Regions from separate parts of the Modestobacter sp. URMC 112 genome, predicted to be linked through region 2. Evidence: riboswitches for the same ligand, from Rfam matches in the RefSeq annotation. Region 2 holds a riboswitch; the other holds the start of a gene.

Evidence for each region. A riboswitch is a leader RNA that binds a small molecule or an ion and turns the genes downstream of it on or off. The one in region 2 is predicted to bind S-adenosylmethionine.
Region 1: linked by a shared signal. The riboswitch ahead of ACWIX6_RS01890 (bifunctional o-acetylhomoserine/o-acetylserine sulfhydrylase) and the one ahead of thrC (threonine synthase) in region 2 are both predicted to bind S-adenosylmethionine.

Annotation. Positions count from the first base shown of each region.
Region 1 covers NZ_CP199957.1:403,393-410,517, reverse strand. Annotated here, with positions in the region: gene ACWIX6_RS01900 (hypothetical protein) at 1-480, shown strand, start outside; gene ACWIX6_RS01895 (zinc-binding dehydrogenase) at 488-1,516, opposite strand; SAM riboswitch class IV at 1,627-1,742, shown strand; gene ACWIX6_RS01890 (bifunctional o-acetylhomoserine/o-acetylserine sulfhydrylase) at 1,786-3,078, shown strand; gene metX (homoserine O-acetyltransferase MetX) at 3,107-4,213, shown strand; gene ACWIX6_RS01880 (hypothetical protein) at 4,261-4,770, opposite strand; gene ACWIX6_RS01875 (hypothetical protein) at 4,799-5,116, opposite strand; gene ACWIX6_RS01870 (gamma carbonic anhydrase family protein) at 5,181-5,711, opposite strand; gene ACWIX6_RS01865 (hypothetical protein) at 5,772-6,089, opposite strand; gene ACWIX6_RS01860 (NAD(P)H-hydrate dehydratase) at 6,089-6,979, opposite strand; gene ACWIX6_RS01855 (histidine phosphatase family protein) at 6,960-7,125, opposite strand, start outside.
Region 2 covers NZ_CP199957.1:4,353,227-4,360,351, reverse strand. Annotated here, with positions in the region: gene ACWIX6_RS20750 (alpha/beta fold hydrolase) at 1-1,810, shown strand, start outside; gene ACWIX6_RS20745 (ABC transporter permease) at 1,807-2,682, shown strand; gene ACWIX6_RS20740 (HAD family hydrolase) at 2,773-3,594, opposite strand; SAM riboswitch class I at 3,701-3,828, shown strand; gene thrC (threonine synthase) at 3,841-5,142, shown strand; gene ACWIX6_RS20730 (cold-shock protein) at 5,371-5,571, shown strand; gene groL (chaperonin GroEL) at 5,830-7,125, shown strand, end outside.

The sequences.
Region 1 (7,125 bases), 930 kb from region 2:
CCGCCGCCGTCGTCCGAGCCCTCCTCGTCGGCCCCCGCGCCGGCGTCCTTCTGGCGCCAGCGGGTGCCCGCCCGGATCGGCCGGGCCCGCACGTCCACCGTCGTGCTGGGGGTGCTGTTCGTCGTCCTCGCCACGCTGTACGTGCTGGTCCGGCCGGACGTCGAGTACACGACCGTGACCACCGAGACCGGGCAGACGGTCCGGGTGCCGGTGTCCCAGCTCGGCCCCACCACCGAGCCGGCCGAACCGGCCACGCCCACGACCGAGGCCCCGGTGGAGACCGGGCCGAGCGCGGTGCCCACGACCACCGACCCCGCGGAGCCGACGACCTCCCGGGACACGGCCCCGGCCCCGACCACCGCGGAGGAGGAGACGGAGCCCACCGGGACGACGCGGGAGACCACCAGCGAGGCACCGGCGACGACGGAGGAGTCGGCCCCCGACCCGGAGACCCAGGAGACGACCACCCCGACCGGCTGAGCCGGGCTCAGAACCGGGTGACGACGGCGATCCCCGGTTCCCGGCCCACCGCCGCCAGCGCCGGCCCGGCGTCGTCCAGGGACAGTTCCGTGGTGACCAGCAGCTCGGGCCGCAGCCGGCCGGCGGCGATCAGCGACAGCAGCGCCGGGTAGTCCGCCGCGGCCATCCCGTGGCTGCCCAGCACGGCCAGCTCGCGGGCGATGACCAGCTCCATCGGCACCTCCGGGCGGCCGAGCGCCGGGGGCAGCAGCCCCACCTGCACGTGCCGGCCGCGCGGGCGCAGGCAGCGGATGGAGTCGGTGCAGGTGTCCGCGCTGCCGACGGCGTCCAGCGAGACGTGCGCGCCGCCGCCGGTGAGCTCGCCGACGGCGGCCGGGACGCCGTCCGGCCCCCGCACGGTGTGCTCGGCGCCCAGCCGGCGGGCCAGCGCCAGCGCACCGGGGGCGACGTCCACCGCGACCACCCGGGCGCCCGCGGCGACGGCGACCTGCACCGCCGACAGCCCCACCCCGCCGCAGCCGAGGACGGCCACCCACTCCCCCGGGCGCACCCGGGCGACCCCGGTGACCGCCCGGAAGGCGGTGGCGAAGCGGCAGCCCATGCTGGCCGCCGTGGAGTCGGGCAGCTCGGGGGGCAACGCGACCAGGTTGACGTCCGCGGCGTCCAGCGCCACGAGCTCGGCCAGCGAGCCCCAGTGGGTGAAGCCCGGCTGCGTCTGGCGCAGGCACACCTGACCGGCGCCCTCCCGGCAGGGGCCGCACGTGCCACAGGCGCAGACGAACGGCACGGTCACCCGGTCGCCGACCGCCCAGCTCCGCACCCGCCCGCCGACCGCGGCCACCGTGCCGGCCAGCTCGTGACCGGGCACGTGCGGCAGGACGACGTCGGGGTCGTGCCCGGACCAGGCGTGCCAGTCGCTGCGGCAGATGCCGCTGGCCCCGACCCGGACGACGACGCCGTCGGGCGCCGGCGCCGGGTCGGGCACCGACCGGACCTCCAGGGGGCCACCGAACTCCTCGAACACCAGTGCGCGCACGCACCCCAGCCTGCCGTGCGCCGGGACGTGCCCGGCGGCGGACCGGCTCCGGACCCCCGGCGCCCGGGGCCTCTGCGCGGCCCCGCGGGCGCCGTCCTAGGATCACCGCAGCTCACGAGAGGCAGCGACAAGCACCTGGCTGGCTGCCCGGCAACCTCAACTCCGTCTGAGGTGCTCCAGGGGAAGAGCTGGCCGGACGGCGACCGCCGCCCGGCAAGGACGGAGCGTCCTCGCGCCGGAGGCTCCGCGACCCGAGGAGGACCTGGCGCATGACCGAACCCAGCGGCTGGAGCTTCGAGACCCGGCAGATCCACGCCGGCGCGGCCCCCGACCCCACCACCGGCGCCCGCGCGCTGCCCATCTACGCGACGACGAGCTACCAGTTCCGCGACACCCAGCACGCGGCGGACCTGTTCGCCCTGGCCGAGCTGGGCAACATCTACACCCGGATCATGAACCCGACGCAGGACGCGCTGGAGCAGCGGGTCACCTCGCTGGAGGGCGGCGTCGCGACCCTGGCCGTGGCCAGCGGCCAGGCGGCCGAGACCCTGGCGATCCTGAACGTCGCCGAGGCCGGCAGCCACGTGGTGGCCTCCGCGTCCCTCTACGGCGGCACCTACAACCTGCTGCACCACTCGCTGCCGAAGATGGGCATCGAGGTCTCCTTCGTGGAGGACCCCGACGACCCGGAGAACTGGCAGTCCCTGGTGCGGGAGAACACCAAGGCGTTCTACGGCGAGACGATCGGCAACCCCAAGGGCGACGTCCTGGACATCGCCGCGGTCGCCGAGGTGGCGCACCGCAACGGCGTCCCGCTGATCGTGGACAACACCATCGCCACGCCCTGGCTGATCCGACCGATCGAGCACGGCGCCGACGTCGTCGTCCACTCGGCGACCAAGTACCTCGGCGGCCACGGCACCGCGATTGCCGGGCTGATCGTCGACTCGGGGAACTTCGACTGGACCGGGGGCAAGTTCCCCGGGTTCACCACCCCGGACCCGACCTACCACGGCGTGGTCTACGCCGACCTCGGCGCGCCCGCCTACGCCCTCAAGGCCCGGGTGCAGCTGCTGCGCGACCTGGGCCCGGCCATCTCCCCGTTCAACGCCTGGCTGGTCGTGCAGGGCATCGAGACGCTGTCCCTGCGGCTGGAGCGGCACGTCGCCAACGCCCAGCAGGTCGCCGAGTGGCTGGACGCCCGGGACGAGGTCGAGTCGGTGCACTACGCCGGGCTGCCGTCCTCCCCCTGGCACGCCGCCCAGCAGCGGTACGCGCCCAAGGGCGCCGGCGCCGTCCTCGCCTTCGAGATCGTCGGCGGCAAGGAGGCCGGCCAGCGCTTCGTGGAGGCGCTGGAGCTGCACAGCCACGTGGCCAACATCGGGGACGTGCGCAGCCTGGTGATCCACCCGGCCTCGACGACGCACTCGCAGCTGACGCCGGATGAGCAGCTGACCGCCGGCGTCACGCCCGGCCTGGTGCGGCTGGCGGTGGGCCTGGAGGGCATCGAGGACATCCTGGCCGACCTGGAGTCCGGCTTCCGCGCCGCCAAGGGCGCCTGAGGTGGCCGGGGTCCGGGACGCCGGACCGGTGTCCCGGACCCCGTCGCCGCCGGTCCGGGCGGGCGGGTGGCTCGAGGGCGACCCGGTCGCCGACCGGCTGTTCCTCGACCTGGACGGACCGGTCCGGCTCGAACGCGGCGGCTCGCTGCCCGCCGTGCGGGTCGCGTACGAGACCTGGGGGACGCTCGCGCCCGACGGCGGCAACGCCGTGCTGGTCGAGCACGCGCTCACCGGGGACAGCCACGTGGTCGGTCCCGCCGGGCCCGGACAGCCGACGCCGGGCTGGTGGCCCACCCTGATCGGGCCCGGCGCGCCGCTGGACAGCGACCACTGGTTCGTCGTCTGCGCCAACGTGCTCGGCGGCTGCCAGGGCACCACCGGGCCGTCCTCGACCGCGCCGGACGGCGGCCGGTGGGGCTCCCGCTTCCCCGAGGTGACCATCGGCGACCAGGTGGCGGTGGAGGCCGCGCTCGCCGACGCGCTGGGGATCGACCGGTGGCGGGCGGTGCTCGGCGGCTCGATGGGCGGCATGCGGGCGCTGGAGTGGGCGGTGTCGCGGCCCGACCGGGTCGGGGGGCTGTTCTTCCTCGCCTCCGGCGCCGTCGCCACGGCCGACCAGATCGGCACCCAGACCACCCAGCAGACCGCCGTCCGCACCGACCCGCGCTGGGCGGGCGGCGACTACCCGCTCGGCGAGGGACCGGTCGCCGGCCTGGGCACCGCCCGACGGATCGCGCACCTGACCTATCGCAGCGGTCTGGAGCTGGACGCCCGGTTCGGGACGACGGTGCAGCCCGACGGCCGGTTCGCCGTCGCCTCCTACCTCGACCACCACGCCGCCAAGCTCGCCGCCCGCTTCGACGCCGGCAGCTACGTGGTGCTCACCGAGGCGATGAACAGCTGGGACGTCGGCCGGGGCCGCGGCGGGGTGGAGGCGGCGCTGGCCCGGGTCACCGCCCGGTCCGTGGTGGCGGGGGTGGACACCGACCGGCTCTACCCGCCGGCGCTGCAGCAGCGGGTGGCCGACGGGCTCGGCGTCCCGCTGCGGCTGATCCCCTCGCTGTTCGGCCACGACGGCTTCCTGGTCGAGACCGAGGCCGTGGGCGGGCTGGTGCGCGAGCTGATGGCCGGCTGAGCCGCGTTCTCCCCCGCGGGCCCGAAGATCTCCCCGCGGCCCGAGGATCAGCTCGTGGGAACCGGTTCGGGCCAGCCGGCCAGGTGGCCGATCCACGCCAGGGCCAGCCAGGCGCCGGACATCGTGAGGGTGTCCCGGCCGTCGGTCAGGGTCAGCGCCCAGGGTGCGGTGGCGTGCCGGGGACGGCGTGACCCGCTGCCCGGCACGGCGCCGACGACCCGCAGCTGCTCCACCGGCAGCCGGTGCGTCGGCCGCTCCGACCGCCCAGGAAGGAGCCAGACGTCCCGCCGGGTGGCCCCGACGAGCCGGGCCTCGCCGGGGCCGGGCAGCAGCCGGCTACGGCCGCGCAGCTCCACGATCCCGATGTCCACGAAGGCGTCCGGGTCGGCCGGCACCTCCCAGGTCGGCGTCCGCCGGCCGCCGGTCGCGTCCGCGCCGAAGGTGACCACCGCGGACACCAGGTGCAGCAGCCCGGTCAGCCGCCGGCCGGCCACGACCTCCGGCGGGGTGTCGTCGACGGTCCAGCCGACCTGGTCGCGCAGTCCGGGGCCGGTCACCCGCCCAGACTGCCCGACCGGCGCGTGCTCAGCCCGCCGGGGTGGCCGCCTCCCGGGCCCGTCGCCGGGCGACGACCACGGACGCGGTCGCCGCGCCGGCGGCGGCGATCAGCCAGCCGAGCCCGGCCAGCCAGGAGCCGGTCCCGCCGGTGGTGTCGGCCCGGTCCACGTCCACCGTGCCGGCCACCACCCAGCCGGCCAGCAGCCCCAGCGCCGACACCCACAGCAGCACGGCCGCCCGCGGCCAACGGTGCTGCACCGCCATCACCACCGGCGGGACGACGGCGGCCGCCACCGGCATCCCGAGGAAGAACACCAGCACCACGCTGACCAGCACGATCTCCACCGCCGGAGTGTGCCCCGCCGGGGACCGGTCCGGGAACACCCGGCGGAGCGACCGGGCCTGCGGGCTACTGCAGGCGGCGGACGGCGCGGTGCCGGTCCAGCCGGTCGGTGTAGCTGACCGCGTTGGCCTTGATCGCCGCGACGTCGTCCTCGGTGGTCTCCCGGCGGACCTTCGCCGGGACCCCGGCCACCAGGGAGTTGGGCGGGACGTCCGCGCCCTGCATCACCACGGCGCCGGCGGCGATGATCGACCCGGAGCCGATGTGCGCGCCGTTGAGCACGGTGCTGCCCATGCCGACGAGCACGTCGTCGTCCACCCGGCAGCCGTGCAGCACCACGCCGTGCCCGACGGTCACGCCGCGGCCGACGACCAGGGGGAACCCCGGGTCGCTGTGCAGCGTGGAACCGTCCTGGATGTTGGAGTCGGCGCCTATCTCGATGACCTCGGCGTCGGCGCGGGCGATGGCGCCGTACCAGATGCTCGCCCGCGGGCCCATCGTCACCTTGCCGACGACGACCGCGGTGGGGGCCACGAAGGCCTCCGGGTCGATGTCCGGCGCCCCGAAGTCGAGCTCCCCGATGTAGCTGTCAGCCACGCTGCCGTCCTCTCGTCGTCCGTCCGGCCGCGAGCGGTTCCCGCGGCCGGCCGCTGTACCTCAGTGCGGCTCCTGCGCGCCCCACTCGGCCAGGAACGTCCCCGGGTCGAGCTCGTCGAGCTGCCGCTGCACCAGGGCCAGCATGTCGCCGGGCACGTTGGGGTCGCCGGCCGGCACCCGGACCAGCTCCAGGCCGTCCCGGCGCCGGGTGACCACCACGTCGCTCAGCGACGGCCCGGGCAGCAGACCCCAGGCCAACTCGGCGGCGAAGGCGGCCAGGAAGCGGGCGCTGCGCAGCAGCCGGCCACCCGGGCGCGGCTCCAGAGCGGCGACGAAGACGTCCCGGGCCCGTCCGCCGCCGGCCTCCGCGGACGTCATCAGAGGTCGATCTCGGCCTGCACCCGGGGGATCTCCGGCGGCAGCTCGCGGGCCAGGAAGCCCAGCCGGCCGACCTGGGCGGCCAGCCGTTCACCGGCCCGGCCGTGCAGGTGGGCCGCCCACACCGCCGCCTGCTCCGGGCCGGCGCCCCGGGCGAGCAGTCCGGCCACGATCCCGGCCCGGACGTCGCCCGACCCGGAGACCCCGAGTCCGGCGCCGCCGCTCTCGTCCCGCCACAGCCGGCCGTCCGCGGCGGCGACCCAGCTGGTCGCCCCGCCCAGGCCGACCGTGGCCTGGGCCTCGTCGGCCAGCCGCTGCGCCGCGCCGGCCGGGTCGGCGTCGACCTCGTCCGGCTCCAGGTGCAGCGTGATGGCCAGCTCGCTCGGGTTCGGCGTGAGGACCGTCCGGCCACCGAGGTGGTGCAGGCAGCCCGGGTCGGCGGTGACCGCGGCGAGCCCGAGCGCGTCGAGCACCACCGGGCCCTCCAGGCGCGGCAGCAGCGACTCCACGAACCCCTGGGTCTCCTCCTTGTCGGCCATGCCCGGTCCGACCAGCACCGCGGACGCGCTCGTGGCCAGGTCGAGCACCAGGTCGGCGGACTCGGCGCGGATGGCCCCGGCCTCGGTCGACGGGACGCCGCGCACCAGCGCCTCGGGCAGCGAGATGGACACGTGCGGCGCGACCTTCGACGGGACGACGACCTGCAGCTTGCCCGCGCCGGACCGCAGCGCCGCCTCGGCGGCCAGCAGCACCGCGCCGATGGTCTCCGTGCTGCCGCCGACCACCAGGATGGAGCCGCGCGACTCCTTGCCGCCGGTCGGCTCGGGCAGCCGCCAGCCGCGCAGCACCTGCGGCGTGACGAACGTGGACTCAGGCTGGGGACGGGACATCGGGCTCCTCGGTCACGTCGGCGCCGGCATCCCGGTCACCGGGGACCAGGTGGTCCACGGAGTTGAACGCGGTGAGCTCCCAGCGGTCGCCGTCCCGGCGTTCGTAGCAGGTCAGCGAGGTGTTGGCGACCTGGTCGCCACGGTCG
Region 2 (7,125 bases):
GTACGCGGGGGGCCACGACACGTCGGCCTCCGAGCGGGTCACCGCGGACCTGCGGGACCGGGTGGCGGGCTGGTTCGACGTGCACCTGCGCGGGCAGGAGCCCGCCGCCGGGCAGGACGCCGGCTTCAGCTACCCCGCGCCGACCGCGGTGGGCGGCGGGGTCACCGTCCAGGGGGGCACGCAGACCGTCGCCGCCGCGGCCTACCCCGGCCTGGACGGCGGCGACCCCGCGCAGCGCAGCGCCGTGTCCGTCCGAGGCCCCGCCCAGCCGGTGGTCACGCCGGCCGGCGGCAGCCCCGCGGCGCTCACCACCGTGCCCGGCCTGGGCGCGGTCGGCGCCGCGCTCGGCGGGGCGACGGTGGAGGTCCCCGGGCAGTTCGCCGCCTTCGACAGCTCGCCGCTCCCCGACGCGCTGGACGTGGTGGGGACGACCACCACCACCCTCGCGGTCTCCTCGCCCAGCGGGACGGCGACGCTGTTCGCCAAGCTGTACGACGTCGGTCCGGACGGCGGCACGACCCTGCCCGCCGGACTGGTGGCCCCGCTGCGGCTGACCGGGCTGTCCACCGACCCGGCCGCGCCGACCCGGGTCCCGGTGACGCTGCCGGGCATCGTGCACCGCTTCGAGGCCGGGCACACCATGCGGCTGCTGGTCTCCTCGACCGACCAGGGCTTCGCGCTCCCGGCCCAGGCGGCGGTGTACTCCGTCGGCCTCGGGACCGGTACCGCCGAGCTCGCCGTCCCGCAGGCCGGGGGCACCGTCGCCGGCACCACCGGGTCGGCCCGCTGGTGGGTGCTGCTCGGCGTCCTGGCGGCGCTGGGACTGCTCGGCTGGCTGACCGCGGTGCTGTGGGGCCGCCGGCGCCGGCGGCAGCTGTCCGAGGCCAGCCCCGACGGCGAGGACGTGCCGCTGCGCTTCGAGGGCGTCACCAAGGCCTACAAGGACGGCTTCGTCGCCGTCCGGGACCTGTCCTTCGAGGTGCGTCGCGGCCAGGTGCTCGGACTGCTGGGCCCCAACGGCGCGGGCAAGACCACCTCGCTGCGGATGCTGATGGGGCTCATCCGGCCGACCGAGGGGCGCATCTCGGTGTTCGGGCACGCCGCCCGGCCGGGCGCGCCGGTGCTGTCCCGGCTCGGCTCCTTCGTCGAGGGCACCGGCCTGCAGCCGCACCTGTCCGGCCGGGACAACCTCACGCTCTACTGGGCGGCGACCGGCCGGCCGCCCGCCGACGCGCACATGGAGGAGGCGATCGAGGTGGCCGGCCTGGGCGCCGCCATCGACCGCCCGGTGCGCCGGTACAGCCAGGGCATGCGGCAGCGGGTGGCCATCGCCCAGGCGATGCTGGGCCTGCCGGACCTGCTGGTCCTCGACGAGCCGACCAACGGGCTGGACCCGCCGCAGATCCACGCCATGCGCGAGGTGCTGCGCTCCTACGCCCAGACCGGCCGCACGGTGATCGTCTCCAGCCACCTGCTGGCCGAGATCGAGCAGACCTGCAGCCACGTGGTGGTGATGGCCAAGGGCCAGAAGATCGCCCAGGGCACCGTCGAGGAGATCGTCGGCACCGGCGGGGCGGTGCTCCTCGGACTGGCCGACGACGCCGACACCGACCGGGCCGTCGCCGTCCTCGCGGCGCTGCCCGGCGTGGGGCCGGTCGAGCGGGTCGACGAGGGGCTGGTCGTCGACCTCGGTCCCACCGGGCGGGCCGCCGCGCTGACCGCGCTGGTCGAGGCCGGCATCGGGGTGGACCAGCTGACACCCCGTCGCCGGCTGGAGGACGCGTTCCTGTCACTGGTGGGGGAGTCATGAGCACCGTCGAGCCGCACGTCCAGGCGACCGGAGCGGTCGCCGGGTACCGGCCGGAGCGGACGTTGCGACTGTCGGTCGAGCTGCGCCGGCAGTTCAAGCGCCGCCGGACCCTCGGCGTCCTGGCGCTGATGGTCGTGCTGCCGCACCTGCTCATCGGCGCGCTGAAGCTGGGTGGCAGCGAGGAGGCGGCGGAGAACGACCGGGTCAACCTCGTGGACGTCGCGACGGCGAGCGGCCTCAACCTGACGCTCTTCGTGCTCTTCGCCACCACCGGCTTCTTCCTCGTGGTGGTCTTCGCGCTGTTCTTCGGTGACACGGTGGCCAGCGAGGCGCAGTGGGGGTCGTTGCGGTACGCGCTGGCCACGCCGGTCCCGCGGGCCCGGCTGCTCCGCCAGAAGTGGCTGGCTGCCCTGGTGCTGTCGGTCGGCTCGCTGGTCGTGCTGGTCACCGTCTCGCTGGTCGCCGGCGGGGTCGCGTTCGGCTTCGAGGACCTGCAGACGCCGGTGGGCATCTCCCTGGACCAGGGGACGGCGCTGCTGCGGCTGGCCGGGATGGTCGGCTACCTCGCCGTCCACCTGCTCGTCGTCGGGACCCTCGCCTTCTGGCTCTCCACGGTGACCGACGCCCCGCTGGCCGCGGTCGGCGGCGCCGTGTTCACCACGGTCGTCTTCGCCGTGCTGGAGCAGGTCGAGCAGCTGGGCGGCATCCGCGACTGGTTCCCCACGGCGTTCAACTACGCCTGGACCGACCTGCTGCAGACCCCCGTCGACTCCGCCGACCTGTTCCGCGGCGTCGTCCAGGGGCTGGCCTACGCGGCGGTGTTCACCGCCCTCGCCGTCCGCCACTTCAGCCGCAAGGACGTCACCTCGTGACGGCCCCGTCCGGAGGCTCGCACCGAGCTCGCCAGGAGGACCCCGTCCTCCCCACCCCTCGCAGGCTCGGGGCGGTGCCCTGGACGGGGCCTACAGGCTGGCGAGGACGGCCTGGGCCCAGCCCTCGCCCATGGGGGCGTCGGTCACCGACGCGTTGGGGACGGCGGCCACCAGGCCGGTCATCCCCGGGACGGCGGCGCCGTTGGCGGTGATCCACAACCGGGACACCGCGGGGGCCATCTCCAGGTCGCTGACGCTGTCGCCGATCGCCACCGCGTCGGCGGGGTCCAGCCCGCGGCGGGCGAGGTCCCAGCTGATCCCCGCGCCCTTCGTGATGCCGCGCGGCATCAGGTGGTAGACCCGCGGCGGCCGCGCCTCTTCCGCCAGCGTCATCCGCGCGGTGGCCGGGATCTGGCCGTTGTCCTTCAACGTCAGCCAGCCCCAGCCGCGCCCGGCCAGCCACGCGTCGACGGCGGCGGCGTCCACCAGACCCCGCAGCAGGGCGTCGGCGGTGTGCGTCGCGTGCCAGGGCTCGTGCCACTCCAGCCGCCCGGCGTGGGCGGCGACCAGCTCCTCGACCACCCCGAGCTCGGCCATCACCGCCATCGGCGTGCGTCCGGCGTGCTCGCGCGGCAGCTCACCGGTGAGCAGGTGGGTCTCCCGGCCCCCCGCCCAGCTCACCAGCGACCCGAGTTCGGCGATCGACCCGTCGGCGGCGAAGATCCGCGCCGCCTCCACCAGCTGCTCGTGGGTCCGGCCGCTGACCAGCACCAGCGGGACCCCCGCCCGGTGCAGCTCGAGCAGGGCGGTGGCCGGCGTGGCGGTCAGCGCGCGGGCGGCGGTGTGCCAGAACGACCCGCGCGGGCCGACCATGGTGCCGTCGAGGTCGGTGTAGACGATGCGGGTGGGCACCCCGACATCCTGGCCGGTACCCGGCGGAGCGTCCTGTCCGATGCCCGGCGGGCCTCGTCGGCCGTTGCGGTCGGCCGCCCCCGCCGCGGGTAGGCTCTCCCCGTTCCACTCATCCAGAGGGGCAGAGGGACACGGCCCGACGAAGCCCCGGCAACCGCCGTCCGCACACCCGCGGCCGGAAGGTGCCAATTCCGTCCCGCGCGGCTCGACGGCCCGGCGCGGGGAAGATGAGGAGGTAGTCGTCGCATGACCATGACCGCTCCCGGTGCCGCCCAGGCCGACTCGTCGGCAGGGGGCCCGCTCACGCCCAACCCGGCCCGTGGCCTGGTCTGCCGCAACTGCGGCGCCACCTTCGGCCTCATCGCCGAGCACGCCTGCGCCGAGTGCTTCGGCCCGCTCGAGGTGGACTACGACGGCGAGCTGATGCGCGCGGTCACCCGCGGACAGATCGAGGCCGGGCCGCAGAACATCTGGCGCTACGCCCCGCTGCTGCCCGTCGGGCACGACCCGGCCGACCGGGTCACCCTCGACCCGGGGCTGACCCCGCTGGTGCGCGCCGACCGGCTGGCTGCCGAGCTCGGCATCACCGGCGGGCTCTGGGTCAAGGACGACTCCGCCAACCCCACGCACTCCTTCAAGGACCGGGTGGTCAGCCTGGCGGCCACCGCGGCACGGACGTTCGGCTACCGCAAGATCGCCTGTGCCTCGACCGGCAACCTGGCCAACTCCGTCGCCGCCCACGCGGCGCGGATGGGGCTGCCCTCGTTCGTCTTCGTGCCCAGCGACCTCGAGCCGGGCAAGATCGTCCAGTCCGCCGTGTACGGCCAGGCCCTGGTCGCCGTGGACGGGTCCTACGACGAGGTCAACCGGCTCACCAGTGAGCTCGCCGAGACCGACGAGTTCGAGGACACCGCCTTCGTCAACCAGAACGTCCGGCCCTACTACGCCGAGGGCTCCAAGACGATGGGCTACGAGATCGCCGAGCAGCTCGGCTGGCGCATCCCCGCCCAGGTCGTCATCCCGATGGCGTCGGGGTCGCTGCTGACCAAGGTCGACAAGGCCTGGCGCGAGCTGACCGCCGCCGGCGTCGTCGAGGCCACCGACTGGAAGGTCTTCGGCGCCCAGTCGGCCGGCTGCGACCCGATCGCCACCGCCTTCGACAACGGCTGGGACGTGGTCAAGCCGGTCAGGGCCACCGGCATCGCCAAGTCCCTCGCCATCGGCAACCCCGCCGACGGCCCCTACGCCCTGGACGCCGTCCGGCGCACCGGCGGCTCGGTCGGCCGGGCGGGGGACGAGGAGATCGTCGCCGGCATCCGTGACCTGGCCCGGACGACGGGCATCTTCGGTGAGACGGCCGGCGGGGTCACCGTCGCGGTGCTGCGGAAGCTGGTCGAGAGCGGTCGGCTCGACCCCAGCCGGGAGGTCGTCGTCCTCAACACCGGTGAGGGGCTCAAGACCCTCGACCCGCTGCTGCCGGTGGTCGGCCCAACGCACCGGGTCCAGCCGTCGCTGGCCTCGCTCCGGGCGGCCGGCCTGATCGGGTGAAGGACCCCGTCCCCCCCCCCCCCCACCCCTCGCGAGCTCGGGGCGGTGCCCTGGACGGGCCGTACCACAGTTCGGGTGAGACCGCGCGTCGGGCCCCTGGCCAGCGCTGTCGCCTGCTGTACCGTTCCGCGCGGTTCGGGTCCCACGTTCGTGTTCGACGGGCGGAAGAGCTGACACCCGGCTACCCGTCCCGGGGGCCGTCCGCACGCACGGAACGTGGGAGCACACGTGGCACAGGGCACCGTGAAGTGGTTCAACGCCGAGAAGGGCTTCGGCTTCATCGCCGTCGACGGCGGCCAGGACGTCTTCGTCCACTACTCGGCCATCCAGATGGACGGGTACAAGAGCCTCGACGAGGGACAGCGCGTCTCCTTCGAGGTCGTGCAGGGCGAGAAGGGGCCGCAGGCGGACGCCGTCCGCGCCGAGTGACGCGGTGACACCCGAGGCCCGGTCCCCGTCAGGGGGCCGGGCCTCCGGCGTCCCGGGGGCCTGCGTGGACCCCCGTTCTTGCACTCGGATGGGTCGAGTGCCAGACTCGTGGTTGGCACTCGGAGTACCTGAGTGCCAACCAGGTCGGAACGGTGAGACACCGGTCGTGGGCCGCAGGAGCGTCCACGCCGCCGGTGTCGTCCGTCGCGGGCGCCGGACCTGACCAGCCAGCGATCCACGCATGGAGGACATCACCACATGGCCAAGATGATCGCCTTCGAGGAAGAGGCTCGCCGCGGCCTCGAGCGGGGCATGAACACCCTCGCCGACGCCGTCAAGGTGACCCTCGGTCCCAAGGGCCGCAACGTCGTACTCGAGAAGAAGTGGGGCGCGCCCACCATCACCAACGATGGTGTGAGCATCGCCAAGGAGATCGAGCTCGAGGACCCCTGGGAGAAGATCGGGGCCGAGCTGGTCAAGGAGGTCGCCAAGAAGACCGACGACGTCGCCGGTGACGGCACCACCACCGCCACCGTGCTCGCCCAGGCCCTCGTCCGCGAGGGGCTGCGCAACGTCGCCGCCGGCGCCAACCCGATGGCCCTGAAGAAGGGCATCGAGAAGGCCGTCGCCGCCGTCTCGGACTACCTGCTCTCCACCGCCAAGGACGTCGAGACCAAGGAGCAGATCGCGGCCACGGCCTCGATCTCCGCCGCCGACCCGGCCATCGGCGAGCTCATCGCCGAGGCGATGGACAAGGTCGGCAAGGAAGGTGTCATCACCGTCGAGGAGAGCAACACCTTCGGTCTCGAGCTCGAGCTCACCGAGGGCATGCGCTTCGACAAGGGTCACCTGTCGGCGTACTTCGTCACCGACACCGACCGCATGGAGACCGTGCTCGACGACCCGTTCATCCTGGTCGTCAACAGCAAGATCTCCTCGGTCAAGGACCTGCTCCCGCTGCTGGAGAAGGTCATGCAGTCCGGCAAGCCCCTGGCGATCATCGCCGAGGACGTCGAGGGCGAGGCCCTCGCGACCCTGGTGGTCAACAAGATCCGCGGCACCTTCAAGTCCGTCGCGGTGAAGGCCCCGGGCTTCGGCGACCGCCGCAAGGCCATGCTGAACGACATCGCCATCCTCACCGGTGGCCAGGTCATCAGCGAGGAGGTCGGCCTCAAGCTGGACACCGCCGACCTGTCCCTGCTGGGCCGGGCGCGCAAGTTCGTCACCACCAAGGACGAGACGACCATCATCGAGGGCGCCGGTGACGCCGACCAGATCCAGGGTCGCGTCAACCAGATCCGCGCCGAGATCGAGAAGTCGGACTCCGACTACGACCGCGAGAAGCTGCAGGAGCGGCTGGCCAAGCTGGCCGGTGGCGTCGCCGTCATCAAGGCCGGCGCCGCGACCGAGGTCGAGCTCAAGGAGCGCAAGCACCGCATCGAGGACGCGGTGCGCAACGCCAAGGCCGCCGTCGAGGAGGGCATCGTCGCCGGTGGTGGCGTCGCCCTGGCGCAGGCCGCGGCCGTCGCCTTCGACAAGCTGGAGCTCGAGGGT